DNA from 3 places in the Mesorhizobium sp. L-8-10 genome. Region 2 is predicted to be linked to each of the others. Evidence: predicted binding sites of a transcription regulator. Region 2 holds the regulator's gene; each other region holds the start of a gene.

Region 1 (9,657 bases), 1.1 Mb from region 2:
GTCCTTGATGACCTTGAGCGCTTCGTTGATCGCGGCCAGCAACTCGGGCTCGCCCTTACGGATGATGATGCCGGAATAGTCGGCATTCTCCTGCTGGGCGGCGATCTTCACATCGGCGTCAGGCTTCTGCTTCTTGAAGTCGTAAAAGGACAGGCTGTCGTTGATCGTGGCGTCGGCGCGGCCGTTGAGCACAAGCTGTATCGACTGGTCGAAGCCATCGGTGCCGACGAGCTCGGCGCCCGAGGCCTCGGCGATCTTGCCGAAGTTGCTGGACAGCGACTGGGCCGACTTCTTGCCCTTCAGATCGGCGAAATCCTTGATCGCATCATTGTCGCCGCGCACGATCAGCACGGCCTTCGATGCGATATAGGGTTCGGAGAAGTCGTACTTCTGCTTGCGCGCCTCGGTGATGCCGACCTGGTTGATGACCGTGTCGTAGCGGTTGGCGTCGAGGCCGGCGATCAGGCCGTCCCATTTGCCCTCCAGGAATTCGGCCTTGACCCCCAGCCGCTTGGCGACCTCGCGGCCGATCTCGACGTCGAAGCCGACCAGTGCCCCGCTCTGGTCGTGGTAGGTGAAGGGCGCATAGGTACCTTCGGTGCCGATCCGCAGCACGCCGGCCGACTTGATCTCGTCGAGGTTTGAGCCGGCGTGGCCGGGCAGGATGGCGAGCGCCTGGATGGCGGCGGCGGCCAGCAGCGATTTGAACCAGTTCATCGTATCTTTTCCGTCTTTCGCAGAATCTCTTCGCGGGATTCGGGCCGAGCGGCCCGACTGCCCGGAATCTAGTCCCGCGCCCGATGTGAACAAGGCGGGCCGCGACCGCAATGCTGTCCGGATGAAAAACTTTATCTCGTGAAATCCAGAAGCCCGGAAGAAAATTCCAATCTCTGGGCATCTTGGCCTCTTCCGTGGAAAGAGAGGCCGCCGTTGCACTTGGCCCCAAGCTCAGGAAAGGAATTTCAGCGGACGGAACTCGGTCATGTCGGTGAACTCGCAGAAGGCGGGAGCGCCGAGCTCCACCATGTCGATCTCCTGGGCAAGGCTGTCCTTGAGCGCGGCGAGCGCCGGCAGATAGGCCGCTTCGGCGCCGGCCGGCAGCCAGGCCTTGGGATAGGCCATGGTGATGTGGAAGGTGTAGCTGTCGTGGTCAGGATGGCGATAGCCGAATGGCCCGACCAGATCGTCGCGGAGCGCGCGCACCGTGTATTCGTCGCGCTCGGTTGCGCCCTCCAGGACGAGGCCGAGCGGGGTGACCGAGACGACCTTCATGTGGAACGGGTCCCCTCGAGGAAAGCTCGACAGGCGGTCGAGGAACAGGGATGTCGTCTGCTCCACGGCTGCGTCCAGCGCGACGCCCTCGGGCCAGTAGTCCGGCTTGCGCCGGCCCTCGATGATGCCCTGGAAGACGGTCATGTGGTGGCTGGAGACGGGCGTATAGGCGAAACGGTCGCCATAGGGCAGGTCCATCAGGCCCTGGCGGACGCGGGCCAGCGCCGCTTCGGTGCGCGAGCCCGGAACCACGTGGCTCACGACCGTGTTGCCCGGCGTCGGCATGAACGTGCCGGTCGCGTCGAAGCGGATGCCGAGATAGCGTGGCGGCGCGTCCTTGCCGATCTCGGTGAAGTTCTCGGCGAAGGCGTCGTTCGTCTCGTAAGCCATGATTCCATCCGGTTGGCGATTGCGCCCGGCTGGGTAGCTGCGGGGCATGAAGGGCCTGTGACAAGCGTGAGTTGCCCTTGCACTGCCGCCCGCGATGAAGGACGATCCTTTCCGGAGGCCCGCGCATCGCGGTGCCCGAGGGGACGGACATGTCGCTTTATCTGATTGCACTTCTCATAGGTATTGTCGCCGGTCTCCGGGCCATGACCGCACCCGCCGCGGTGAGCTGGGGCGCCTATCTCGGGTGGCTGCCAGTGGCTGGAACCTGGGCCGCCTTCATGAGCCATTGGATCGCCGTGGCCATCCTTTCCATCGCGGCCATTGCCGAACTGATCACCGACCAACTGCCGTCGACGCCGAGCCGAAAGGTGCCGCAGCAGTTCGGCGCGCGCATCGTCACCGGTGCGCTGAGCGGCGCGGTGATCGGCGCCGCTGCCGGACTGACCATCGGTGCTCTGATCGCCGGCGTCGTTGGCGCGGTGATGGGCACCTATGGTGGCGCGGAGGTGAGGAACCGGCTCGCCGCCGCCTTCGGCAAGGACCTGCCGGCAGCGCTCATCGAGGACGTGGTGGCGATCGCCGCGGCGATCGTGATCGTCGGAGCCGTGTCATGACCGCCTGGTCCTATGACGCCATCATCATCGGCGCCGGTCAGGCTGGCCCTTCGCTCGCCGGCCGGCTGAACGATGCTGGCATGCGCGTCGCGCTGATCGAGCGCAAGCTGGTCGGGGGCACCTGCGTCAATACGGGCTGCATGCCGACCAAGGCGATGGTGGCGAGCGCTTATGCCGCTCATCTCGCTCGACGCGCCTCGGATTACGGGGTGGTGCTGGCGGGCGGCGTCGGTATCGACATGAAGGCCGTCAAGGCACGCAAGGACAAGGTATCGAACGACGCGCGCACGGGTCTCGAAGGCTGGATCGCGGGCATGGCGAACTGTACCCTTTACCGGGGGCATGCCCGTTTCGAGAGCGACCGGGAGGTCCGCGTCGGCGACGAATTGCTGTCGGCCGACAAGATCTTCCTCAATGTCGGCGGGCGCGCGTCGGTGCCGGACCTGCCGGGAGTGGGCGGGATCGACTATCTGACCAACTCATCGATGATGGATCTGGACGTCCTGCCGCGCCATCTGGTCGTGGTCGGCGGCAGCTATGTCGCGCTGGAGTTCGCGCAGATGTTCCGCCGTTTCGGCAGCGCCGTGACGGTGATCGAGAAAGGACCGCGGCTGGTTACCCGTGAGGATGAAGATGTCTCCGAGGCGATCAAGGGCGTATTGGAGAAGGAGGGGATCGCCGTCCACGTCGGTGCTGATGGGATAGGCTTCGAAAGAAGGGATGACGGGACGGCCGTCTCGTTCCGGCAGGGCGTGGCGCCGGTTGCGGGGTCGCATGTGTTGCTGGCACTCGGCCGGCAGCCCAATACGGACGACCTCGGCCTCGACAAGGCGGGCGTGAAGACCGACGGCAGGGGATTTGTCCTGGTCGACGACCAGTTGCGGACCAATGTGCCGGGCATCTGGGCAATGGGCGACTGCAACGGCAAGGGCGCCTTCACCCACACCTCCTACAATGATTTCGAGATCGTGTCCGCCAACCTGCTCGACGGCGATGCGCGCAAGGTGAGCGACCGCATCACCGCCTATGCGCTTTACGTCGACCCGCCGCTTGGCCGGGCCGGGATGACGGTGGCCGAGGCACGCAAATCAGGCCGGCGGGTGCTGGTCGGGGAGAGGCCCATGACCCGCGTCGGCCGGGCCGTGGAGAAGGGCGAGACGCAGGGCTTCATGCGGATCGTCGTCGATGCAGACAGCCAGGAGATCCTCGGCTGTACCGTGCTCGGACCGGGCGGCGACGAAGCGGTGCATTGCGTGCTCGACCTGATGTACGCCAAGGCGCCCTATGAGACCTTGCGGCGGGCGGTCCATATCCATCCGAATGTCGCGGAGCTGCTGCCGACCATCGCCGGGGAACTGAAGCCGCTGCAATAGGCGAGCCTGGCGGCAAAACGGCAGGCTCATGCCGCTGCCCGGCGCGCAGTGCCATCAGGCGGCACTTTGGTCGGAGCCTGAAGGCCGGCCTGCGACCTGCCCGCGCAGGAACGGAGGCTGCGGCAAGGCGGGGCATCCAAGGGCAACCCGCCGGTCATGCCAGGCGAGTTCCGGTATTGTCGCCCCTCGGGGCTGGTGCTGCGAATCCAGTTGCGTGGCCGCTCATTCGTCGCTATGCATTCCAGCCATGATCGCGCTTTCGAACATCAACAAGTGGTGGCGGGCCAGCTGACAGCGGCCCCTCGAACGCGCGTGCGCGAAAGTTGCAGATGGCCGCAGGAGAAGTCCGGGCGGCCTTTTTGTTTTGCACGATGCCTCCGGACCGCCCGCGGCGAGACAGGGAGACGGGAATGACGGTCGAAATCCTGGAAGACGGCGCCGAACGTTTCGTGACGTCGGGAGGCATAGAGATCACGAGGCAGCGTCACGAGGTGCCTTACCACGGCGCGATCGAGGCTTATCTCGACGGGCTGAACAGCCGGCGCGGGGCGGTCTTCTCCTCCAACTATGAGTTTCCGGGCCGCTATACGCGTTGGGACACGGCCATCATCGATCCGCCGCTCGCCATATCCGCCAAAGGCCGGTCGATGCGGCTCGAGGCGCTCAACGCGCGCGGCGAGGCCCTGCTGGCGCCGATCGTCGCTGCGCTGAAGCCGCTCGCCGAGGTGACCATCGAGGAGAGTTCGGCGCGCCTGCTGCGGCCCGAGCTCGCCGAGCCGGGGCGGGTCTTCACCGAGGAGGAGCGCAGCCGCGTGCCCTCGGTCTTCACCGTGCTGCGAGCTGTCACCGGGCTTTTCCACACAGAGAACGACAACAATCTCGGCCTCTACGGCGCCTTCGGCTACGATCTCGCATTCCAGTTCGATCCGGTCGAGCGCGTGCTCGAGCGCAAGGAAAGCCAGCGCGACCTGGTCCTGTTCCTCCCCGACGAGATCCTGGTCGTCGACCACTACTCAGCCAAGGCCTGGACCGACCGGTACGACTATGCCGGGCAGGGCTTCTCGACCGAGGGCCTGCCGCGCGAACGCAGCGAGGAGCCGTTCCGGGCGTCGGACCGCATCCCGCCGCGCGGCGACCATGAGCCCGGCGAATATGCGAAGCTGGTCGAGCGGGCGAAGGAGAGTTTCCGCCGCGGCGACCTGTTCGAAGTGGTGCCGGGGCAGATGTTCTACGAGCGCTGCGAGACGCCGCCCTCGGAGATCTCGCGCCGCCTGAAGGCGATCAACCCGTCGCCCTATTCCTTCTTCATCAATCTCGGCGAAGGCGAATATCTTATCGGCGCGTCGCCTGAGATGTTCGTGCGGGTCAATGGGCGCCGTGTCGAGACCTGTCCGATCTCCGGCACGATCAAGCGCGGCGACGATGCGATCTCGGATTCGGAGCAGATCCTCAAGCTCCTGAACTCCAAGAAGGACGAGTCCGAGCTGACGATGTGCTCGGATGTCGACCGCAACGACAAGTCGAGGGTCTGCGAGCCGGGCACGGTGCGCGTCATCGGCCGACGCCAGATCGAGATGTATTCGCGCCTCATCCACACGGTCGACCACATAGAGGGCCGGCTGCGCGAAGGCATGGACGCGTTCGACGCTTTCCTGTCGCATGCCTGGGCCGTCACTGTGACCGGGGCGCCCAAACTGTGGGCCATGCGCTTCATAGAGCAGAACGAGAAGAGCCCCCGCGCCTGGTATGGCGGAGCCATCGGCATGGTCCATTTCAACGGCGACCTCAACACCGGATTGACGCTCAGGACCATACGCATCAAGGACGGCATCGCGGAGGTGCGCGCCGGTGCGACGCTGCTCTTTGATTCCGATCCGCAAGAAGAAGAGGCAGAGACCGAACTGAAGGCATCAGCCATGCTTTCCGCCATCCGCGATGCCCGCGCCGGCAATTCTGCCGGCGCCGAACGCTCGACGGCCCGCGTCGGCGAAGGGGTCAACATCCTGCTCGTCGATCACGAGGATTCCTTCGTGCACACGTTGGCGAACTATTTCCGGCAGACGGGCGCGACGGTGTCGACCGTGCGCACGCCGGTTGCCGAGGAACTGTTCGACAGGCTGCGGCCCGACCTCGTGGTGCTTTCGCCCGGGCCGGGCACGCCCAAGGATTTCGATTGCGCCGCCACGATCAAGAAGGCGCGCGACCGCGAGCTGCCGATCTTCGGCGTCTGCCTCGGCCTGCAGGCGCTGGCAGAGGCCTATGGCGGCGAGCTCAGGCAGCTCCATATCCCCATGCACGGCAAGCCGTCGCGGATCCGCGTGTCCAAGCCGGGCGTGATCTTCTCGGGTCTGCCGAAGGAGGTGACGGTCGGGCGCTATCACTCGATCTTTGCCGATCCCGTGCGGCTGCCTGACGAATTTCTGGTGACGGCGGAGACGGAAGACGGCGTCATCATGGCCTTCGAGCATCGCAAGGATCCGGTCGCGGCGGTGCAGTTCCATCCCGAATCGATCATGACGCTCGGCCAGAACGCCGGCATGCGGATGATCGAGAACGTGGTCGCGCATCTGCCTCGGAAGGCCAGGGAGAAGGCGGCTTAACCGACGGGCCTCAGATCTTCACCAGCATCGCCGTGAGATACATGAAGCCGACGCCGGCCGTGAGGCCGGCCAGCACGGCGGGCGAGACCAGGATGCCCGCCGTGTCGCTGCCGCGGCGCAGCAGCGCCGTCACTTCGACGATGACCTGGAGGATCGCGCCGGTACCGATGGCCAGCGCAAGGGCGGACCATTGCGGCGCAAAGGCAAGGCTGCCCATCCACACGCCGAGGACCGCCGGACCGCCGGCGATCATCGTCAGGGCAGCGAAGGCCGTAAGGGGTGGGCGCTTCTTCAGGAGCGGTACGGCGATGCCTATGCCCTCGGTGATGTTGTGCAGGGTGAAGCCAAGTACCAGGAACGTCCCGAGGCCGGCCATGCCCGCGGCGAAGGCAGCGCCGATCGCCAGCCCTTCGCCGAAATTGTGGAGCCCGATACCGATGGCGATGTAGGTGGCGAGCGCCATCCCCGTGGGCGCGCCGTGCCTGCGGCCGATCGCCATGAGCAGGAGGAAACTGCCGGTCGCGGCGAGCACGACCATGGTCGGGCCCTGGAAGATCGCCGCTGCCTCGCCGGCAAGCTCCAGCGCATCCTCGAAGGCATCGACGAACAGAAAGGCGAGCAGACCGACGGTCAATGCGAGAAGAAAATTCATCCCGTCGCGACCGACCCCGCGCAAAGCCGGATAGAACATCAGGCCGATCGCGACCGGCAGGATGCCGACGAAGGCGCCGAGCAGTGCTTGCGAGACAAGGCTTGTGCCGTCAGCGGTCGGCGTGGCCACCGCTACAGGAATCTCGTGTTCGAAGGTCGTCCCGGTTTTCGTCACGACCTTGACGACATGGGCGTCGCCCTGCACCCAGGGGAACGGCAATTTGACCCAGGCGGTAGTGCCGCGCGCGATCGGTCCCGGTGGTTCCTGTTCGAACTGCCAATAGGCGTCGTCGACCTGGACCTGGGCGATGGTCATCGGCTCCGAGCCGCCGGCGCGGACCAGAAGGCGAAGGCCGCCGGCGTCGAGCACGACGCGCTCGAAGGTCAGTTTCTCGACGGGCGGCAAACCGTCGCGCGAGATTGCCAGCGGATTGGCCGTCACCAGCCAGACGATCGCTGAAGCAAGCACGGCGAGCGGCAGAACCGCCCATAAGAGCGCCCCGCGGGCGGGCCGCACTGCACCCGACTGGTCGCCGGCCTGCGAAGCCCCGCTCATGCCATGTCCTCCGTCACGTCGAACATGCCGACCCAGCCGAGCTCGGTGAACTCCGACTGGTGCGGGTGGAACATATAGAGGCCCGGTTCGTGATCCCGGTAGGTGAATTCGAGGATGCCGCGCTGCGCCTGGCATTGCGTTATCAGGTCGACCGTCCTCAGCGTCGGCGTCAATGTCGTGCCCTGATCGAAATAGTCGAAGAAGTTTCCGTGGAGATGAAAGGAGTTTATCGGGTCGAACTCGACGACGTTGACGAGATAGATGCGGACCGGCCTGCTTCGCGCAATCCTGATCGGCGCCTTCATGAAGCAGTGCGCGATGGTGTTTGCCGCATAGAATTCGTTCTCGCCGTCGAAATTCGTGTCGAAGGCATTCATCACCATCACCAGTTCCTGCCACTCGCGGTTCTCCGGGCTGCCCAGCAGGCGCGAGCGGGCGATATCGGCGTGTTCGGCGTGAAGGGCCGGATCGGGGTCGACCACAAAGGCGCCGTACATGCCCTTGTGCAGGTGCCGCTTCAGCGGCAGCGCGTGGCAGTGATAGAGATGACAGCCGAAGGGGCGAGCGTCGAATTCGTACACGAACTCTTCCCCGGGGCCGATCAGCCCGGCACCGGGGACGCCGTCCATGCGCGCTGCATGGATGCCGTGGAAATGCATGGAATGCGGGTGCGAGCCGTAGTTCCTGAAGGTGAAGCGCAGCCGGTCACCTTCGGTCGCGCGGAAGGCGGGACCCGGAACGCGGCCGTTATAGGTCCAGGCGGGAAACATCACGCCGGGCGCGATCTCGATCTCCTTGTCCTCCGCCGTGATCTCCCAGCTTCGCAGCCTGCGGCCATCGGGCAGTGTCGAGACCGTGCCGGTATCCCAGTCGGTGAGCATATCAGTCGGATCAAAGCCGTTGCCCGCACTGTCGACCTCCCCGACGGTGACCATGGCGCCATGGGCGCCGGAATGGGCGTTCGGGGCGGGAGTGCCTGCGTCGGTCGCGTGCTGCGAATGGTCGGCCTGGCCGCTTGCGGCCCCCAATGTCGCGCCGCCCGCCGCGACAACCCCGCCGGCCAGGACGGCGCGACGGCTCAACTGACCCTGCAACCATGCCGTCGTATCGGTCATAGCTTCCTTCCCGGGCTTCTACTGCAAATGCAAACGATTTGCATCATCGTTCAGAAGCCCGGCTTTTTCAAGCGGAATATCGCGGTCGGCCACGGGTCGACGGGGAGGCGGCCGAAAATGACGCTCCCGGTCTGGTCGCCTGCCGGGCTCGGACATTTCTGCACGGGCGAGAGATGCGCTACGAAGTAATTTCCGATGTCAGGCCACGGGAGAGACAGATGCCGGAAGGAATGCTTGCGATCCCCGATCTCGCGGGAAAGGCCGTTCTCGTCACGGGAGCCTCGACCGGGATCGGCGCGGCCCTGGTGCGCGCCTATGCCCGTCAGGGCTGCCGCGTTGGCCTGCACTACAATGCGAGCAAGGCCCCGGCCGAGGAACTGGCCGGGGCGATCCGCAGTGACGGCGGCGAGGTGTTTCTCACCCAAGGCGACTTTTCGGTCTCGGCTGACGTCGAGCGCGTGGTCGAGGAGTGCGCGGTGCATTTCGGCCGGCTCGACGGGCTCGTCAACAATGCCGGCGGCATGCTGGGTCGCGTGGCGTACGCGGACATGACCGACGCCCAGTATGATGCGGTGATGAACCTCAATGCACGGTCGGTGATCACCGCCTGCCGTGTCGCCTTGCCGTGGCTGAAGCGGAACGGCGGCTTCATCATCAATACGTCCTCGATCGCTGCCCGCAACGGCGCCGGAGGAGGGGCAGGGCTCTACGGCTCGGCCAAGGCCTTCGTCTCGAACGTCACCCGCGGGCTTGCCAAGGAGGTGGTCGGCCACGGCATCCGCGTCAATGCGGTCGCGCCCGGCGTGATCGCCACGCCGTTCCACGAACGCTATTCCTCCGATGAGCAGATGAGGGCGATGGTCGCTACGATCCCGCAGGGCAGGGCCGGCACCGCCGAAGATTGCGTCGGCGCCTATCTGTTCCTCTCCTCCGCCGCAATGAGCGGCTACATCACGGGACAGATCATCGAGGTGAACGGCGGCCAGTTGATGCCGTAGGCGTGGCCTACGCTTCGACGATGCTGGCAGGGTTCAAAATGCGGCGCGGAGCGACTAAACCGGGAAGGCTCCGCAGGAACGCCCGATG
Region 2 (9,657 bases):
ACGATCGCCGAAGCGCGCAGGACCGGCCAGACTGCGACATCGAGACTCTCGGCCAAGGGGGTCGAATACGGCACGATCGCCGCCGAGCCCGACGGCGTGCTCGATCTTTCCGGCATCGAGGGTGTCGACGCCGACCTCGTCATCCGCCCGTTCAGCCAGAAGGGGGTGATGACGTCGCTGCGCCAGTTCACGGTGAACGCGCTCAACCATCATCACGGCATGCAGCCCGTCGAGCGTTTCGGCGTACGCTGGACGGGGGAGCATGACCATGACGGCGACCGGCATGACGACGAGATCGTCGAAGGCGACGTGTCCGCCATGGTCGCATGGCAGGCGACACTGGCGCCGCCGACGGTGATGGAGCCGGACGCCGCCGCATGGCAGGCGGCGGCGGCGCGCGGCCGGATACGTTTCGACGCGGTCGGCTGCACGGCCTGCCACAAGCCGGCGCTGCCCCTGGCATCCCTCGCCTTCTCCGATCCGGGGCCGTCCGACATGGCGGGAACGCTGCGCGCCGCGGAAGTCGCCGAGCCCGCGGTCTACGATCTCGCCCTCTACGACTGGGCGCGCAAACTGCCCCGCAACGACAAGGGCGAGGTGATGGTGCCGCTTTACGGCGACCTCAAGCGCCATACGATAGCAGACCAGCAGGTGGCCACGCTGGGCAACGAACTGATGGCGCAGCGCTTCGTCGAACGCAACGTCTTCATGACCGGGGAGCTCTGGGGCGTCGGCTCGACCAATCCCTACGGCCACCGCAACGATCTCGCCACGCTCGACGCGGTCATTCGGGCGCATGGTGGCGAGGGACGCGAGGCGCGCGACCGCTATGTCGCCCTTTCCGACGCGGAGCGCGACGACATCATAGCCTTCCTCAAGACGCTGGTGATCGAACCCGACGAGGCGACGAAATGACCCGCTTCATCGCTTGCCTTGCAGCGATCCTCCTTTCCACCGCCACATCGAGGAGCGCCGACGGCGAGGCACGCAAGCCGGTCAACGATGTTCCCAGGATGCATGAGGAGGCGCTCGCCGCCGGGATCGACCACGACTATGGCGGCCCCTGGGAGTTCTTCGTGGGCGGCGGCGGCGCCGCGCTCGACTGCAACGGTGACCGCAGGCCCGACGTCTTCCTGGCCGGGGGCAAGGGACGCTCGACGCTCTACGTCAATGAGAGCGCGGCCGGCGGCGTGCTGAAGTTCAGGGAGGAGCCGCTCCGCCTGGAACCGCGCGATCTGGAGAAGGTGCTCGGCGCCTATGCGCTCGACATCGACGGCGACGGCCATCGCGATCTCGTGCTGCTGAGGCTCGGCGAGGACATCATATTGCGCGGCGGAGCCGACTGCAGCTTCGAGAAGGCCAACCGGCAGTTCTCCTTCGACGGCGGCAAAGCCTGGACGACCGCCTTCGCCGCGACCTGGGAAGAGGGCCAGAGACATCCGACGCTCGCCTTCGGCAACTATGTCGACCGCACCGCACCCGGCTCGCCATGGGGTACCTGCGAGGACAATGGTCTGTTCCGGCCGCAGCCCGGCGAGAAGCCAGACTATTCGCAGGTCACAAGGCTGTCGCCGGGTCACTGCGCGCTGTCCATGCTGTTCACGGACTGGAACCGTTCCGGCATTCCTTCGCTGCGCATCACCAACGACCGGCAATATTACCGCGGCGGCGAGGAGCAGCTCTGGAAGGTGGAGCCCGGCGCGCCGCCGAGGCTCTATGGCCGCGCCGACGGATGGCAGCATTTGACCATCTGGGGCATGGGTATCGCCGAAGGCGACCTCGAAGGCGACGGCTATCCGGAATATGCGCTGACCTCGATGGGCGACACCAAGCTGCAGAAGCTCGACGACGAGGCCGAGGAGGACCGGCCGATCTATAGCGACGTGGCCTTCGAGAAGGGCGCAACCGCGCATCGTCCCTATGCCGGCGGCGACCTGAAGCCTTCGACCGGCTGGCACTCCGAATTCGCCGACTTCAACAATGACGGCCTGCTGGACCTCTACGTTGCCAAGGGCAATGTCGAGCAGATGCCCGATTTCGCCGCCTTCGACCCCGACAACCTCCTCGTCGGCCAATGGGACGGCGGTTTTGCCGAGGGCGGCGACATCGCCGGCATCGCGCTGCCGACCAAGGGACGCGGCGCGATCGTGGAGGACTTCAACATGGACGGCATGCTCGATCTGCTCGTCGTCAATCGCGGCCAGAAGGCGAGCCTGTTCAGGAACTGCGGTGCCGTCACCGGCGACGGGTCACGGCCGATGGGCAATTTCGTCGAGATCGAGTTGCAGCAACCCGGCGCCAACCAGAATGCGGTCGGCGCGCTCGTCTATGTCAAATACGGCACGCGCACGGTGACGCGCAGCGTGCAGGTCGGCGGTGGCCATGCATCGGGCCATGCCGGCTTCCTGCATGTCGGCGTCGGCACTGCGGAGCGCGCCGAGATCCGCGTCAAATGGCCGGACGGCGAGTGGAGCCCGCCCTACCGCGTCTTCGCCAACAATTTCGTCATTGTCGGACGCGGCGCCAAGGCGGCAAAATACTGGTATCCGCCGGAGGGTTGAGCGATCAGTGAGGAGCAGACGATGGACATTCGTGGCGCTTAAAGTTGCGCACCAAACCATCGTCCCTTCTAAAGGCTCGAGCGCCTAGTCATCTTTTTGAAGCCATCCTGCGTGCTTCGCGAGAAGGCGGACAATTGCTTTGTCGTTCACAACATCAAAAGTTCTTTGCCAAATTCTCAACTTTCGGAAGTCTCAATCTTCAGAATATTGGCCGAATACGCCGACGGAAATATCCGACCGTCGCTGTCACTCGAGCCCGATCCACACATAGCCGTCCTGTGTTCGGCAAGGGTAGACGGTCAAACTGGTGCGGTTTTTCGAAATGTCGCCCACGAATTCAAAGCCGGGCGAAGTACCATCCGGCTGCAACTTGGCCCAGTTCCTCACTTCGCCCGTAAGCAGATCAAAACAGCTCTGATGCCAACGGCAAACCAGGCCCAGATCGCTGGTGATCGTGCTCCCGGTGTGTGGGAGATTCAGCGTTTCGACCTCAGCGGCATTTCGGCGTTCGTACAGCGGCAGATGAAGATGCGGGCAGGCATTGTTGAAGGCGCAGTACGTGTCAGGTCCGCGAACGACGACAATGTCGAAATCCTCAAAGGTGAGAATCCGGCGTTCGTGCGGCTGAAGCTCGTCTTCAGCGAATGCGCGAACCCACCTCCTGCCGGCATGACGGACGGTCTCGCGGGGATGCCTGGCGTTCAGCTCGGCGTCGATTTCGGGCTTCAGCCCGATGACTTCGAACAGGCTCGTGCGCTCGCCGGTACCCCGAAGGCGTACCCTGACATAGTCGGCGACCTCGACCTTGTCGGCGATCTGGTCGTGAAGCGCCTCGGATATCAGCAGTCGTGTACCGGCATCCTTGTTTGCGGCTTCGACACGGCTGGCCAGGTTCACGACGTCACCGATTGCCGTCAGGCGTTCGTGTCCGACGAAACCCAGTGTGCCGATGACGGCTTCGCCATAGTTGAGGCCGATGCGAATATCGAAATCGATGCCATACATCGAGGCAAAGAACGGCTTCAAACGATCGACCGTCGCAAGGGTCTGAAGCGCCGCATTCACGGCGCGAAGCGGGGCGTCGGGCTGGTCGTCGACACCGAATATCGCCATCAGTCCATCACCGATGAAGTTGTCGATGAAACCGTCATTCTGCTCGATAATCTCGCCGACCTGCGCGAAGTAGCGATTGAGCAGATACATCACGTCATAAGGCGAAAGCCGCTCCGACAGCGACGTGAATCCGACGATGTCGCTGAAGAAGATCGCAACACGTTTCGACTCGCCGGATCGCGTCGCAGCGGAATCGCAAAGCTGGCTGGTCATCATCAGATCGGTTTCGTCCAGCACCAGGCGCCGGACGCGAAGCTCGCCTTGCGGCCTGAGCTGACAGGCCAGCCGAACCTCGTCCGCCAGTCTCAAGCGGTCCGCCATCGAAGTCTCATTTGCATTTCGGTGCGGACAAGCCTCGAGGCCATCGAGAACCCATACACGGCAGGTCGAGCATTTCGCGCGGCCGCCGCACGCGTGGGCAAACGGCACACCCGACCTGAGAGCCGCCTCGAGCAAGGTCTCGTCGGCGCCCACCTCGATATCCGTCTGGTCAGGTAGAGCGGTTACTTTGGTCATGGTCCCGGACACCGCCAGCCGCGCAGTCGGCAATGCATTGTAGCACCAATCGGCCCGGACAATCGAATCATGCACAGCTCGGGCCGAACGAAGCCGAGACCGTTGGTCACAAAGGCCTGAGAAGGAGATGATACTGGTATCCACCGGAGAACTGATACCAACGGCACTGGATGTCGACGCATCCGGTTGGGCGCTCACGCATCAATCCCCGGCGGATGCTCAGCATCCACCTGACCTCGATCGCTGGCGCGGCCCTCCAAGCGGGCGCGGCCACGCGGTTCAACGGTCGCTATCATCGACCGTTGCCATAGGAACGACCTTCAGGCTCCGGCCCCGCAACAACCGCCCGCGCCACCTGAAACGCCGCGGCTCTGCATGATGCCCGCCGCCAGCTTCGCTTGACCTGAAGCCCTGCGGTCCAGGCCGCCGCCAACCTTGCGCATGAGGAGGCGGATGTCGTCCGGCTCATGGCCGTCGGCGATCATGACCTGCCGAATGATCGGCTCGTTGAGCAGTTCGTCGAGCGTGGGCTCGCGCTGATGCATCGTGCTGCTCCATCTGCTTAGATCGCCGGAACCATAAAACGGAACTGTAACCCAATGATGTCATCGGCAGTCTTTTATGTTTCATCGTGCCGGTCTCAGTGCCTGGCGCCGGCAACATCATCGTCGCCATGTTCCGGGTGCTGCCGCGCACTTGAGCGGATTCGAGGCAACGGCCTGGCTTAGGCGTGCATGCTTGCGCCCTTGGTGATCTTGTCGACGATCTTCTTGTCGGCGCGAAGGGCAATGCCTGCCACCTTGGCATCGTCGGGCCCGAAAGTTGCAAAGACGGCGCGGTTGGCGGCATCGTGGCCGGTGGCGAACATTGCGTCGACATAGAGGGAGGTCGTGATCCCCCGCTCCAGCGAACGACGGTGGATCTGGCTCATGGTCGCCGCATCGGCGGACAGAACGATAACCGGCTGGACGGACATGGGGTTGTAGCGATTGCCATCGCGATCCACATATTCGTCGCCGATCATCTCGGGAGCTCGGAAGGAAAGGCCGGTGGTGAGGAAGGCCGTGACGTTCAGCTTCTGCCACACGGCAAGGTCACTGCGCAGGACGATGGCGACTTTGGTCTGGAACATGGATCGTATCACCGCTGGGAAGATGGCAAGATGTCTCCCGATCTAGGCTGGAACGAACAATCCGGTCTTGAACGTTTGTGCGGGCGCACCGACGAGGGCGGCATCGTGCCGGCACCGCCCTTCCCCGGCCTGGAGCGCATCGACGCCAAGTTCTTCGGCAACGCCTTCGAGCCTCATCGCCACGACACCTATGCGATCGGCGTGACCTTGCACGGCGTTCAGACATTCCGCTACCGGGGCGAGGTCCGAAACAGCCTGCCGGGCCAGGTGATCGTGCTGCATCCCGACGAGATGCATGACGGCGGCGCCGCGACCGATGCCGGACTTCACTATCGCATACTCTATCTCGAGCCCGCCCTGTTGCGGCGAAGCCTGGCAGCGAGCTGTGCCCCGCTGCCTTTCGTCCGCGACCCCGTCGTCACCGATCGGCGGCTGCGCGAGACGCTGCTGCCCTGCCTCTCCGATATCGAGGGCGAACTCGACGAATTGGCCGTCGTCCAACTCGTCACCGAGTTGGCGGACGGCCTGTCGCGCCATGCCGATGGACCCGCCCCTTCCAGGATCACCCTCGATGTCCCCCGGCTGGAGATGGCACGCGACTATCTGGAAGCCAATCTCGACCGTGTCGTGCGCTCCGACGCGCTGGAGGGCGTGACCGGACTCGACCGGTTCAGTCTGGCGCGGCAGTTCCGCGCCTTTTTCGGGACCAGCCCGCACCGCTACCTGCTGATGCGGCGGCTGGCGCGGGCAACCGCCCTCATCCAGGCTGGAGAGAACCTGGCCGATATCGCGGCCAGGACCGGCTTTGCCGACCAGAGCCACCTGAACCGTCAGTTCAAGAAGGCGTTCGGTGTCACGCCCGGCCGGTGGGGCGCCCTGACGCGGGCCCGACGGCAATCGCCGGCCCGCGCTGGAGCAGCATTTCCGCCTTTCTTCGAAAAGCCGAGACGCCCTGACTCATTGTTGTCACGCAATTCCGGACGCAAGACCGCTGCGCACTCTTGCTGGAATTGCTCCAGCGGGGACGTCACGCCTCGTTGATGGCGTAGCCGGCGCCGCGGATGGTGCGGATCACATCGGGCATGCGGGCCGTATTGACCGCTTTGCGCAGGCGGCCGACATGCACGTCGACGGTGCGCTCGTCGATATAGATCGTTTCGCCCCAGACATTGTCGAGCAACTGGCTGCGCGAGAAGACGCGCCCGGGATGCTGCATCATGAACTCGAGCAGGCGGAACTCGGTCGGGCCGAGCTTGATCTCGCTCTTCTTGCGATAGACCCGGTGCGCTTCGCGGTCGAGCACGATGTCGCCAACCTTGAGCACCGTCGACAGCACTTCGGGCTTGGCCCTGCGCAGCAAAGCACGAACCCGGGCGACGAATTCCGGCGTCGAGAACGGCTTCACCAGATAGTCGTCGGCCCCGGTCGAAAGGCCACGCACCCGGTCGCTCTCCTCGCCGCGCGCCGTCAGCATGATGATCGGCAACCGCTCGGTCTCCGGACGCATCCTCAATCGCCGGCAGAGCTCGATGCCCGACACGGCGGGGATCATCCAGTCGAGGACCAGAAGGTCGGGTACGTTTTCCTGCAGCCGGAGCTCGGCTTCATCGCCGCGATTGATGACCTCGACCTGATAGCCTTCGGCTTCCAGGTTGTAGCGCAGGAGCACGCATAGCGGCTCCTCGTCTTCCACGACCATGATCTTGGGGGCAATCATGCGGGTCGGATCTCCTCGGTATTCTTGCGGTCAAGCCTTTCTCATTCGGCGACTGTCGTCGAGGTTTCGTCGTGTTTCGGCCGCTGCACCGGAAGCTGCTCTCCCGTCATGACGAAATAGGCGTTCTCGGCGATATTGGTGACATGGTCGCCGATGCGCTCGAGGTTCTTGGCGCAGAACAGGAGATGCGTGCAGGCCGTGATGTTGCGCGGATCTTCCATCATATAGGTGAGGAGCTCGCGGAACACGGCAGTGTACTGGACGTCGATCTTCTCGTCGTCTGCCCGCAGCTTCATCAAGGCCTGGGCGTCGTCGGCGACATAGTGGTCGACGACACCGTTGACCTGACCCAACACCATGCCCGACATCGCCTCGATCGAATGCGACAGGCCGCGCGGCGCGACGCTCTGGCCGACTGCGCCCACCCGCTTGGCGATGTTCTTGGCGAGATCGCCGATGCGTTCAAGGTCGGCGGCCATGCGGATCGCGCCGACCACCGCACGGAGGTCCTGCGCCATGGGCTGGCGCTTGGCGATCAGCGTGATGGCACGATCGTCGAGCTCACGCTGCTTTGCGTCCATCACGGCGTCGTCGGAGATCACACGCTGTGCCAGCGCCGTGTCGGAGTTGAGCAGCGCCCTGGTGGAGCCCTGCACCATCGACCCCGCAAGGTCCCCCATGTCGCGGATCAGCCGGTCGACATGATCGAGTTCGTCGTCGAAAGACGTGACGGTATGTTCACCCATGATCCTGTCCTCGTTGTCCTTCCGCCCGCCGCTTACCCGAAGCGGCCGGTGATGTAGTCTTGTGTGCGCTTGTCGTCGGGGTTGGTGAACATCTTGTCGGTGGGGCCCTCCTCGACCAGATAGCCGAGATGGAACATGGCCGTGCGCTGCGAGACGCGGGCGGCCTGCTGCATCGAGTGCGTGACGATGACGATCGTATAGTTCTCGCGCAGTTCGTCGATCAGCTCTTCCACCTTGGCGGTGGCGATCGGATCGAGCGCCGAGCACGGCTCGTCCATGAGGATCACCTCGGGCGACACCGCTATGGCGCGCGCGATGCACAGACGCTGCTGCTGGCCGCCGGAAAGGCCGGTTCCGGGCTCGCCGAGCCGGTCCTTGACCTCGTTCCAGATCGCAGCCTTCTGCAGGCTCCGCTCGACAATGCCGTCGAGGTCGGCCTTGTTCTTGGCGAGACCATGGATGCGCGGTCCGTAGGCGACGTTCTCGTAGATCGACTTCGGAAACGGATTGGGCTTCTGGAACACCATGCCCACCCGCGCCCGCAGTTCGACGACGTCGATCCTGGGATCGTAGATATCCTCGTCGTCGAGCGTGATTTTGCCGCTGACGCGGGCGATGGGGATAGTGTCGTTCATGCGGTTGAGGCAGCGCAGGAAGGTCGACTTGCCGCAGCCCGACGGCCCGATCAGAGCGGTCACCTCATTGCGGCGGATGTCGAGATCCACGTCGAAGAGCGCCCGTTTCTCGCCGTAGTGGACGGAAACCTTGTCGCCCTTCATCTTCACGGCGGGCGCATCGGCACCCTGCGTCAGCTTCTTTTCCACGGCTGCCTCGGTCAAGATGTTCATCTCACTACTCCCTTACCAGCGGCGTTCGAAGCGTTTGCGCAGGATCACGGCCACTGCGTTCATGATAACCAGGAAGCCCAGCAGGATCAGGATCGCGGCTGAGGTTTTTTGCTGGAAACCCGGCTCGGGGAAATCGGCCCACATGAAGATCTGCACGGGCAGGATCGTCGCCGGATCGGTGAAGCCGCCCGGGATGTCGACGATGAAAGCGACCATGCCGATCATCAGGAGCGGTGCTGTCTCGCCGAGCGCATGCGCCATGCCGAGGATCGTCCCGGTCATGATGCCGGGCATCGCCAGCGGCAGCACATGGTGGAAAACCGTCTGGACCTTGGAGGCGCCGATGCCGAGCGCCGCCTCGCGGATCGACGGTGGCACGGCGCGGATCGAGGCGCGCGAGGCGATGATGATGATCGGCAGCGTCATCAGAGCCAGCACCATGCCGCCGACCAGCGGCGCCGAACGCGGGAGGCCGAAGAAATTCAGGAACACGGCGAGGCCGAGCAGACCGTAGACGATCGACGGCACGGCGGCGAGATTGTTGATGTTGACCTCGATGAAATGCGTCCAGCGGTTCTTCGGCGCGAATTCTTCCAGATAGATCGCCGCGGCGACGCCGATCGGGAACGAGATCGCCAGAGTCACCACCATGGTGAGAAACGAGCCGACGATCGCGCCCCAGACGCCGGCAAGCTCAGGCTCGCGGCTGGCTCCGGTGAAGAAGAAGACGGAGTTGAACCGGCTTTCGACGAGGTTCTCGGCCTTCAGCGCGTCGAGCCAGACGATCTCCTTGTCCGAGATCTTGCGGGAGCTTTCGGGCATGTCGATGACACGAAGCGACGCTGCGCCGTTCGACGCAGGCGCCGTACTGGAAAGCTTGCGCAGAACCAGGCCCTTGGCGGTGGCGCCGCCGGCCGCGCCCTTGGCGAGGCTCTCGAGCTTCACAGTGCCGCCATTGAGCCCGACGAGCAGCGACGACGCGCCGCTGGTCAGTCGAAGCGTGTTGCCTTCTCCTTCGGTCGCT
Region 3 (9,657 bases), 3.2 Mb from region 2:
TCCTCACCGCCGTTCAGAGGCTGCGCCACTGGCTGAACGAGAACACGCGCTCGGGCTCGAAGCGCAACATCTCGGCCCACTACGACCTCGGCAATGCCTTTTACAGGCAGTGGCTCGATCCGAGCATGACCTATTCGTCGGCGCTCTACATCACGGGAGCCAACGACCTGGAAAGCGCGCAGGCCGCCAAGTACCGGGCCCTCGCCCGGGACACCGGCATCAGCCACGGCGACCGCGTCCTGGAGATCGGCTGCGGCTGGGGCGGCTTCGCCGAGTTCGCGGCGCGCGAGATCGGGTGCAAGGTGACGGGCCTGACCATCTCGAAGGAACAGCACGACTTCGCACGCAAGCGCATCGCCGAGGCCGGGCTCTCCGACAAGGTCGAGATCAAACTGCAGGACTACCGCGACGAGACCGGCAAATATGACCGGATCGCCTCGATCGAGATGTTCGAGGCCGTCGGAGAGAAATACTGGCCGGTGTTCTTCGGCAAGGTCCGGGACTGCCTGAAGGCCGGCGGCACGGCGGGCATGCAGATCATCACCATCAACGAGGCAGCCTTCAAGCTCTACCGGAAGCGGCCGGATTTCATCCAGCGCTACGTCTTCCCGGGCGGCATGCTGCCCACGCCTGCCCTGCTCAGATCGCTCGGCGCCGATCACGGCCTGTCGCATCTGCGCGAGCGGGTCTTCGCCCAGGACTACGCCCGTACGCTCGCCGAGTGGCGCAGCCGCTTCTGGTCGTCCTGGGAGAAAATCGTGCCGCTGGGCTTCGACGACCGCTTCAAGAAGCTGTGGGAGTTCTATCTCCACTACTGCGAAGCCGGCTTCCGCGCCGAGTACATCGACGTGAGACAGGTCGTCTACAAGGCCTGATTCGCCGCCTCCCTGCCATCGAATGGCCATTCATTCATCCTAATCGCTATCGGCGAAACGATGGCGACGTGTGCGGCCGCCACGATGGGCGGGTGACTACGGGGCCACGCGGTGATGAGCAGATCCTGGAACTTCTTGCTGGCGCTGGCCGCCTGCGGCAGCTTGGTTGCGCCCACGGGCTGCACCCGCACGTCGGACGGCTCGGTCGTCATGTCGACGCCGGCGATGCCCAGTCTGTTCGGCCGCAGCGCCAGCCGGGAGACGATCGCCCCGGACCAACGCAGCATGGCGCTCGCCGAATTGCCTCCCGCCACAACTCCCGCGCCACAGCCCCCGAGCCGTGCAACTGTTTCGTCGCAATTGGGAAGCTGGAAGGTTCAGACCGTCAAGCCCCCCTTCGAGAGAACCGATCCGGACAAGCCGCTCAACTGCCGCTACCAGACGTCCGCCCAGGGCCGGGTCGGGATGACCTGCCTCTGACCTGTTGCCGCGCTCCATCCCATGGGCAAGCGCCAGGGGCAGTGAGTCGACGGCGGCCGCCGGGAAAGGCCGCCGTCGTTTCGGATGCTCAGAGCGCAATCCGATACTTTGCGAAGCCGTCTGCGCCCTCACCCGCAGGCTCGATCTTCACGGCCTTGACGTCGGCGATGAAGTCCTTCGCCTTGGGGCCGGTCTCGAACAGCACCGTCGTGCCGGGCATCGGCACGAAGGACCAGTTAGCGTCGGCCGACGGGTTGATGGTGCCCTGATCGACGATGTAGCGCACGATCACGTCGCGATTGGTATCGGGCGCCTCGAAGATCACCTTGGACGCGTTGATCTCCGGGAAGTTGCCGCCACCGCCGGCGCGATAGTTGTTGGTGGCGACCACGAACCTGGCGGCCGGGTCGATCGGCTTGCCGTCGAAGGCAAGGTCGACGATGCGGTTCGAACTCGCGTTCAGAACCGCGCCCTTCGGGTCGTATTTGGGCGGCTGCGATAGGTCGATCCTGTAGGTCACGCCGTCGATCACGTCGAAGTTGAAGGCCGGGAAGTCGGCATTGATCAGCGCCTGGTCGGACTTGCCGGGCTCGATGTGCTTGAAGATGCCCGCCGACATCTCCAGCCATTCCTTGACCTGGGCGCCAGATATCTCCACCGCCCGCACGGTGTTCGGATAGAGGTAGAGATCGGCGACGTTCTTGATCGCCACGTCGCCGGCCGGCACATCCGTGTAATATTCCGGACCGCCGCGCCCACCCGACTTGAAGGGCGCCGCTGCCGACAGCACCGGCAGGTCCTTCCATTGGGACTCCTTGAGCAGATCCTTGACGTACCAGGTCTGCGCCTGGGACACGATCTGGACCGAAGGATCGTCCGCGACGAGCGCGAAATAGGAATAGAGCGGCGCCGAGGTCTTGCCGACCGGCCGGCGTACATAAGCGAGCGTGGCCTCGTGATCCTCCTTCAACGCGTCGAGCAGCCTCTGGTCGTCGCCGACCACCGCCTTGTTTTTGTTGTCGACGCGTTCGAAGATCGGCCGCGCCTCCGACGTGGCGGAAACGATCTTCCAGCTGTTGCCGTCTCGCTCGAGCAGGAAGTCGATGAGGCCCATATGCGAACCCCAGAAGCCGCCCATGACGGCGGGCTTGCCCTGCAGCGTACCCTTCGCCGCATCGACGCCCTCCAGATCCTGGAAGTCCTTCTTGCCGGGGAAGACCAGATGCTGATGGCCGGTGAAGACGGCGTCGATGCCCTCCACGCCGGCGACGAAGAAGGAGGCATTCTCCATCATGTCGCCCTGCTTGTTGTCGATGCCGGAATGCGAGAGCGCGATGACGATGTCGGCACCCTCCTCCTTCATCTGCGGCACCCAGGCCTTGGCGGCCTCGACGATGTCGCGGGTGATCACATTGCCGGCGAGGTTCTTGGAATCCCAGATCATGATCTGCGGCGGCACGAAACCGATGACGCCGATCTTGATCGGATGTTCGGCGCCGGCACCGTCCTTGATCTTCTTTTCGACGAGCAGATAGGGCTTCAAATAAAGCTTGTCGTCGCGCGGATTGGAGGCGAGCGTCGTGCCGCGCACGAGATTTGCGCAGACGAAGGGGAAGTTCGCGCCGGCAAGCACCTTGTCCATGAAGGAGAGGCCGTAGTTGAACTCGTGGTTGCCCAGCGTCGAAACCTCGTAGCCGAGCATGTTCATGCCCTTCATGACAGGGTGGACGTCACCCTCCTTCATGCCCTTCTCATAGGCGATGTAGTCGCCCATCGGGTTGCCCTGCAGCAGGTCGCCATTGTCGACCAGCATGGAATTGGTCGCTTCCTTCCGCACCGAATCGATGAGCGAGGCGGTGCGCGACAGTCCCATCGTGTCGTTGGGCTTGTCGGCATAATAATCGTAGGGCAGCACGTTCACATGGATGTCGGTGGTCTCCATGATCCTCAGATGCGCCTGGTTGGCCTGGGCGCGCGCCGAGAAAGGATGCAGCATCACGAAGGCCGTCGCGGCGGACCCCGCAAGGAAGGTTCGGCGCGACAAGGATGCAAGCGGCAACGACATGGTCTTTTTCTCCCATTGATGACGGCGACCAGAATTTCCGGCCGAAATCAGAAGTTTCGCGCCGATCCTTCTGCAAGTCCAGCAGGAAGCCATGACAGGCGAATGAATATTCGCCGGCGCACGATCTCCGAAGGTGAAAACCTGGCGCTTGGTGCCAGAGCCGTAGGCGCGCAGCAAGTGAAAGGAGTGACAATTGGTCCGTTGAAGTCCATGAAAATGCTCCTTCATTCGCGCTCCTACGGTACCGCGCCACGGTTGCGCGCCCGGACGCACTTTGGAGGCATGATGTGGATGGCGCGTGCCGGGGCGCAATAGCGTCGTCTGCCTGGAGGGTACGGCAAATGCACAGCGGCTTTCGCCGCTACCGCCCGCTCGGCTTCGTGCTGACGCCTGACCAAACGCACGACACGCAGGGCGGTGCGCCCCTGATCGCTGACCGCATCGAGGCGATGCTCGCAGACAAGGGCTATGACGCAGGTGCGACCCGCGAGGAAATTGCCAAGGCCGAGGTGGAAGCCGTCATCCCGGCAACCGCCGCAACCCGCCCTAGCATGGCCAAAGCAAATACAGATGGCGCAACCAGATCGACCGCCTTTCAGCAAGCTCAAGAATTGGCGCCTGATCGCCACTCGATGTGACAAAACCAATAAGTCATACCTCGGTGTCGTCGTCGTCGCCGCTATCAAACTATGGATGGCCTTTGTCCACCAGACCCAGGGAGACGTTGACACGAGGTGCGAAAAAGCAACGCCAATAAAGCTGATTGGTTATGACGTATGTATTCTCGCAGATGTGGTATTGGTCATCCGGGGACTCCTGTACACGATCCCGTGGGATGGTGAAATTATGCGGCAAGTAAGTGTATCCGCCATCGGTCCTGTACCGCACCGAAGACCGAGGTATGGCGCGGCAGTCAGAACTACCGCAACACTTGAATTTCGTCTGCGGGTCAATCTTGTCTTCGTACCAATCATGGGCGTTAGCGGCTGTTGCGGCGGCGATACACATTGCCGTGAAGAACGACCTTCGCATGGCATTCCTCCAGTATTTGGCAGGCGCTGCCCGTTCGAGCGTCTATGTATATTAGCGCTCCATCAAGAATACCATTGACTCCAACGGACTAACGCCACTTCAGCAAGCGACACTCGCAACTGAAAGACCGCATTGGGTCATGAGTGCGGGTCTGGCAGTATCAGACGAACAGCCAATCGGGGTCGGACCAGGTCTTCCACCAGGTACCAACCGCCAGATTTCCGCCACCAGGGGCGGCTTCAGCCTTTGTCCGCGTCGCCCTGCGTGATCAGGCGCGCACTGCGCTGCCCGGTCACATAGATCCACAGCCAGCTCAACGAGACTGCGAGGCGGTTGCGCAAGCCGATCAGGAAATAGATGTGAGCAAGGCCCCAGACCCACCAGGCAATCCGGCCGGTGAGCCGAATCCACCCGAAATCGATCACGGCGGCCCGCTTGCCGATCGTGGCGAGATCGCCGTCGTGTCGGTAGCGGAACGGCTGCGGTGTCCTATCGCCGCCAAGACGCCTGCGGATGGTCAGGGCCACATGCCTGCCTTGCTGCTTGGCAGCCGGCGCGACGCCGGGCACCGGCTTGCCGTCCGGGCGCTCGACATGAGCGGTATCGCCGATGGCGAAGATATCGGCATGGCCGGGCAACGTCAGATCGGGCTGGACGATCACACGCCCGGCGCGGTCGGACGTGACACCCAGCCATTCGGCGGCCGGCGATGCGGCAACGCCGGCGGCCCAGATGATGGTGCGCGCATGCAGGCGCCGGCCGCCGAAGACCACACCGTCGCTGTCGCATTCGGTGACGGGCCGGCCGAGTTCTACAGTAACGCCCAGCCGCTCCAATGCAGCCTTCGCATAGGCCGACAAGTTCGGCCGGAAATTCGACAATATGCGATCGCCCGCCTCGATAAGCACCACGCGCGTCTCGCGTGTGTCGATGTTGCGGAACTCGCCGCGCAGCGTCTCATGGGCGAGTTCCGCGATGGTGCCGGCAAGCTCCACCCCCGTCGGCCCGCCGCCGATGATGGCAAGGGTCAGCAATGCCCGACGTTTTTCCGGATCAGCCTCCCATTCCGCCTGTTCGAAGGCGTTCAGGATAGCGCGCCGGATCGTGGTCGCATCCTCGATGGTCTTCAGGCCGGGCGCCAAGGGCTCCCATTCGTCATGGCCGAAATAGGCATGGCGTGCACCGGTCGCCAGCACCAGCGTGTCGTAGGCTACGGAGCGGTCGTCGTCGAGCAGAACGCGCTTGTCCGCGGCGTCAACGCCTGCGACCTGGCCGAGCAGCGTCGTCACGTCCCTTCGCCTGCGCAGGAGATGGCGCACCGGCCAGGCGATCTCCGACGTCGCGAGCGAAGTGGTGGCGACCTGATAGAGCAGAGGCTGGAACAGGTGATGATTGCGCTGGTCGATTACCGTCACGCGGACCGGCGCACCGTCGAGCGCGCGCGTGCATTCCAGCCCGCCGAATCCCGCTCCCACGATGACGACGTGATGCGTTCCGGACCCTGCAGCCATGACGATGCTCCCGATATCCGGGCCGCATCTAGATCACGCTCACCAGCGGCTCGTCAAATCCGGTCGATCACCGATCGTCATGCCATTTCCGGCTTGAGGCCGAGCGCGGTGCGGTCGATCACTTCGCGCAGGGCGAAGGACGAATTGATCTTGGTCACATGCGGCATGGCCGACAGCCATTCCTTGTGGATCCGCTCGTAGTCGGCCAGGTCACGTGCCGCGACCCGCAATATGTAGTCGTATTCGCCCGACATAAGGTGACAGGACAGGATGTTCGGGCAACGCTTCACCGCCCCTTCGAAGTCGGACAGCGTCTTCTCGAACTGGCCGGACAGGGATATGTGCACGATCGCCGTCATCTGATGGCCGAGTGCCGCGTTGGAGAGCCGGGCGTGGTAGCCACGCACAACGCCGGTCTTCTCCAGGTTGTCGAGTCGGCGCGAGCATGCCGATTGTGACAGGCCTACCCGCTCGGCCAGCGCCGCGTTGGAGATGCGTCCGTCCTTCTGCAACGTGTCGAGAATGGCGATATCGATCCTATCGAGCGACATTCTTCGTAGATCCTTCGAATTTCTGACGATATGATGCAAGGAATAGCGAAGAATTGTCGTTTCAGCAACCGCAATCGCAAACACATGCGATGCGATCCGTGTTTAATTGTGGCATCAGGGAACGGGCCCCAACAGGCCGGATGAGGAGAACTCGATATGCGCGTCGGATGCCCGAAGGAAATCAAGAACCACGAGTATCGGGTCGGCATGACGCCGGGTTCCGTCCGGGAATATGTCAGCCACGGCCATGAGGTGCTGATCGAAAGCGGCGCCGGCGGTGGCATCGGCGCTGACGACAACGCCTATCACGCAGCAGGCGCCAGGATCGTCAAGACCGCCGAGGAAGTCTTCGCCAAGTCCGATATGATCGTGAAGGTGAAGGAGCCGCAGCCCAACGAATGGGTGCAATTGCGCGAGGACCAGATCCTCTACACCTACCTGCACCTCGCGCCCGATCCGGACCAGACCAAGGGGCTGCTCGCCTCCGGCGTGACCGCGATCGCCTATGAGACCGTCACCGACGACCGCGGCGGCCTGCCGCTGCTCGCGCCGATGTCGGAAGTGGCCGGCCGACTGGCGATCCAGGCCGGCGCCACCGCGCTTCAGAAGGCCAATGGCGGACGCGGCGTGCTGCTCGGCGGCGTGCCCGGCGTGCTGCCCGGGAAGGTCGCCGTGATCGGCGGCGGCGTGGTCGGCCTGCACGCCGCCAAGATGGCAGTCGGTCTCGGCGCCGACGTCACCATCATCGACCGTTCCATCCCGCGCCTGCGCCAGCTCGACGACATCTTCAACGGCCGTGTCCACACCCGCTACTCGACCGTCGAGGCGCTCGAAGACGAGTGCTTCTCCGCCGACGTCGTGGTCGGCGCCGTGCTCATCCCGGGCGCCGCCGCGCCGAAGCTCGTCACCCGCGAGATGCTGTCGGGCATGAAGAAGGGCGCCGTGCTCGTCGACGTCGCAATCGACCAGGGCGGCTGCTTCGAGACCTCGCACGCCACCACTCACGCCCAGCCCACCTACGAGGTCGACGGCATCATCCATTACTGCGTCGCCAACATGCCGGGCGCGGTTCCGGTCACCTCGGCCCATGCGCTCAACAATGCCACGCTGCACTACGGACTGCAGCTTGCCGACAAGGGCCTGAAGGCGCTGGTCGACGATCCGCATCTGAGGAACGGTCTCAACGTCCACAAGGGCAAGATCACCAATCGCGCGGTCGCAGAATCGCTGGGCTACGAGATGGCCGAGCCGAAGGCCGTGCTGGCCGCCTGACTGCCCGCAAGAACTCCTCCCGCTGCCCGCCGGTCATCGCCGGCGGGCTTTTTCGTGCGTGACGAAGGTTCCCAGCGGCCCTCAAGACGAGCACGACAATGTGTCGAGGATCAACTGTCTGACGCCCAGGGCATCGACCGAAACCGCGACGTCCTGATCCGGCGCCGCGTCCCAGGCGCCAGGCGGGTAAGGGGTCATGCGGTCCATCTGGACCGTCTGGCCGGCGGCCACGCCCTGCGTGGCGACGCGTATCGGCCCTCGCCTGGTCTGGAAAAGCGATCGGTCCACGACGAAGGCGGCGGCCGAGGAATCGTGAACATAGAAGCCGTCAACACCAAAGCGCATATGATAATGCCGATAGCCGCGCGTGGATTCGACGATGAAACGAGCCGCCTCCCCGCCAACGGCCAGCCGATCGAGAGAGGCCGGTCCCATCACCACCTGGCGGGTCACATCCAGTCCGACCGCTGTCACCGGCCATTCGGTGCCGAAAACGATGTCGGCGGCGTGCGGATCGCCAATGATGTTGGCCTCGGCGACCGGTGTGACGTTGCCGTTGGGACCCGCGAGGCCGAATGCCCCACCCATGACCACCACCTCCTTGACGAGGCCGGCGATATCGGGCGCCTCGGCAAGCGCCATCGCAAGATTGGTCAGCCTGCCGACCGCGACGATGGAGATCTGCCCCTCCTGCTGCCGGACCAGATCGATGATGAAGCGATGCGCCGGCCTCGGATCCGGCCCGGGCAGGTCTTCGATTTCCAGCAGCATGTCTCCCAGGCCGTTGCGCCCGTGGACGTGAACGGGAGGCGGAGACGGCTCCGCCTCGAGCGCGCGGCCGGCGCCCCTGGCGACCGGGGCGTCGATGCCGAATCGCCGCTTGAGATAGAGCGCGTTGCGGGTCACCGTGTCGATGTCGGCATTGCCGAAGACGGTGGTGATCCCGACGAGATCGACCGTCCGGCAGGCATTGAGAAAAAGGAGCGCGGCGGCATCGTCGACACCGGGATCCGTATCGAATATGACTTTGGTCGGCATCGCCCCGCGTCCGTTCCCGGCGGTGTCAGGCCGCAAGAGAGGGGAAGAAATGCGGCTTGCCCGCTGCCTTCTTCCTGGCGTCCCAACCGGCGAGGATGACCACGGCACGGCTGGCGACGGCACAGCAGCGCTTGATCGATTCCGCGGAATCGGCGCGCTGGCGGGTGACGCGGTTGGCCCCGACCGAGCAGATCATGCCGCCTCTGAAGCCGAAGAGTTGAGCAAGCGTGAAGATCGTCGCGGCCTCCATCTCGAAATTCGCGACCTTGGCGCGCGTCAGGTCCTCGATGACGTGGTTCATCCGCGACTGCCAGAAGCCGCCGGGCATCGGATTGACCTCGCCGGCATAGAAGCTGTCCACGCTGGCCGCGAGCCCGAGATGGTAGCGCTCACCCATTTCCTCGGCCGCTTCGATCAGGGCCATCAGCACCTCGTGGTTGGCAACCGCCGGATAGGACTTGTCGACATAAGCATCGACGGTGCCGGTCAGGCGAAGGGCGCCGGTGGAAATGACCAGGTCACCCGGCTCGATCTCCGGCTGCAGGGCCGCGCAGGAACCGACGCGGATGAATGTGTCGGCGCCGCAGTTCGACAGCTCCACGACAGCGATGTCTGTGGACGGGCCGCCGACGCCGTGCGAGCAAGCGGTGATGTCGACACCGTCGAGCTTGCCGCGCGCCGTCCTGTATTCGCGGAAATGCGCGACCTCTTCATAGCTGTCCCAGCTGCTGCCGACGACCGGCACCCGGCCGGGGTCGCCCGGGGTCAGCACGTAGCGCGAGATGTCGCCCGGCTTGATCTTCAGATGCATCTGGACGCCGCCGGGATGGATG

What was found. Region 2 encodes PhoB, which activates phosphate uptake and scavenging genes when phosphate is short. Its sites were predicted from a motif close to TGTCATNNANCTGTCAT; they were not measured.
Region 1: the regulator PhoB is predicted to act here: its motif matches at 1,709-1,725, upstream of JN280_RS16260 (DUF1868 domain-containing protein).
Region 3: the regulator PhoB is predicted to act here: its motif matches at 3,512-3,528, upstream of JN280_RS26445 (bifunctional 2',3'-cyclic-nucleotide 2'-phosphodiesterase/3'-nucleotidase).

Annotation. Positions count from the first base shown of each region.
Region 1 is NZ_AP023263.1:3,507,993-3,517,649, forward strand. It holds gene JN280_RS16255 (amino acid ABC transporter substrate-binding protein) at 1-717, opposite strand, end outside; gene JN280_RS16260 (DUF1868 domain-containing protein) at 949-1,662, opposite strand; gene JN280_RS16265 (DUF4126 domain-containing protein) at 1,812-2,276, shown strand; gene JN280_RS16270 (FAD-containing oxidoreductase) at 2,273-3,649, shown strand; gene JN280_RS16275 (anthranilate synthase) at 4,060-6,249, shown strand; gene JN280_RS16280 (ZIP family metal transporter) at 6,260-7,456, opposite strand; gene JN280_RS16285 (multicopper oxidase domain-containing protein) at 7,453-8,571, opposite strand; gene JN280_RS16290 (SDR family NAD(P)-dependent oxidoreductase) at 8,790-9,569, shown strand; gene JN280_RS16295 (AbrB family transcriptional regulator) at 9,655-9,657, shown strand, end outside.
Region 2 is NZ_AP023263.1:2,410,055-2,419,711, reverse strand. It holds gene JN280_RS11350 (di-heme oxidoredictase family protein) at 1-915, shown strand, start outside; gene JN280_RS11345 (CRTAC1 family protein) at 912-2,561, shown strand; gene JN280_RS11340 (adenylate/guanylate cyclase domain-containing protein) at 2,808-4,190, opposite strand; gene JN280_RS11335 (hypothetical protein) at 4,511-4,735, opposite strand; gene JN280_RS11330 (DUF2000 family protein) at 4,915-5,322, opposite strand; gene JN280_RS11325 (AraC family transcriptional regulator) at 5,353-6,363, shown strand; gene phoB (phosphate regulon transcriptional regulator PhoB) at 6,350-7,039, opposite strand; gene phoU (phosphate signaling complex protein PhoU) at 7,081-7,785, opposite strand; gene pstB (phosphate ABC transporter ATP-binding protein PstB) at 7,818-8,633, opposite strand; gene pstA (phosphate ABC transporter permease PstA) at 8,646-9,657, opposite strand, start outside.
Region 3 is NZ_AP023263.1:5,646,435-5,656,091, forward strand. It holds gene JN280_RS26435 (SAM-dependent methyltransferase) at 1-875, shown strand, start outside; gene JN280_RS26440 (hypothetical protein) at 863-1,162, opposite strand; gene JN280_RS26445 (bifunctional 2',3'-cyclic-nucleotide 2'-phosphodiesterase/3'-nucleotidase) at 1,444-3,420, opposite strand; gene JN280_RS26450 (transposase) at 3,762-4,058, shown strand; gene JN280_RS26455 (NAD(P)/FAD-dependent oxidoreductase) at 4,692-5,963, opposite strand; gene JN280_RS26460 (Lrp/AsnC family transcriptional regulator) at 6,041-6,514, opposite strand; gene ald (alanine dehydrogenase) at 6,671-7,786, shown strand; gene JN280_RS26470 (nucleoside hydrolase) at 7,868-8,824, opposite strand; gene JN280_RS26475 (nucleoside phosphorylase) at 8,850-9,657, opposite strand, start outside.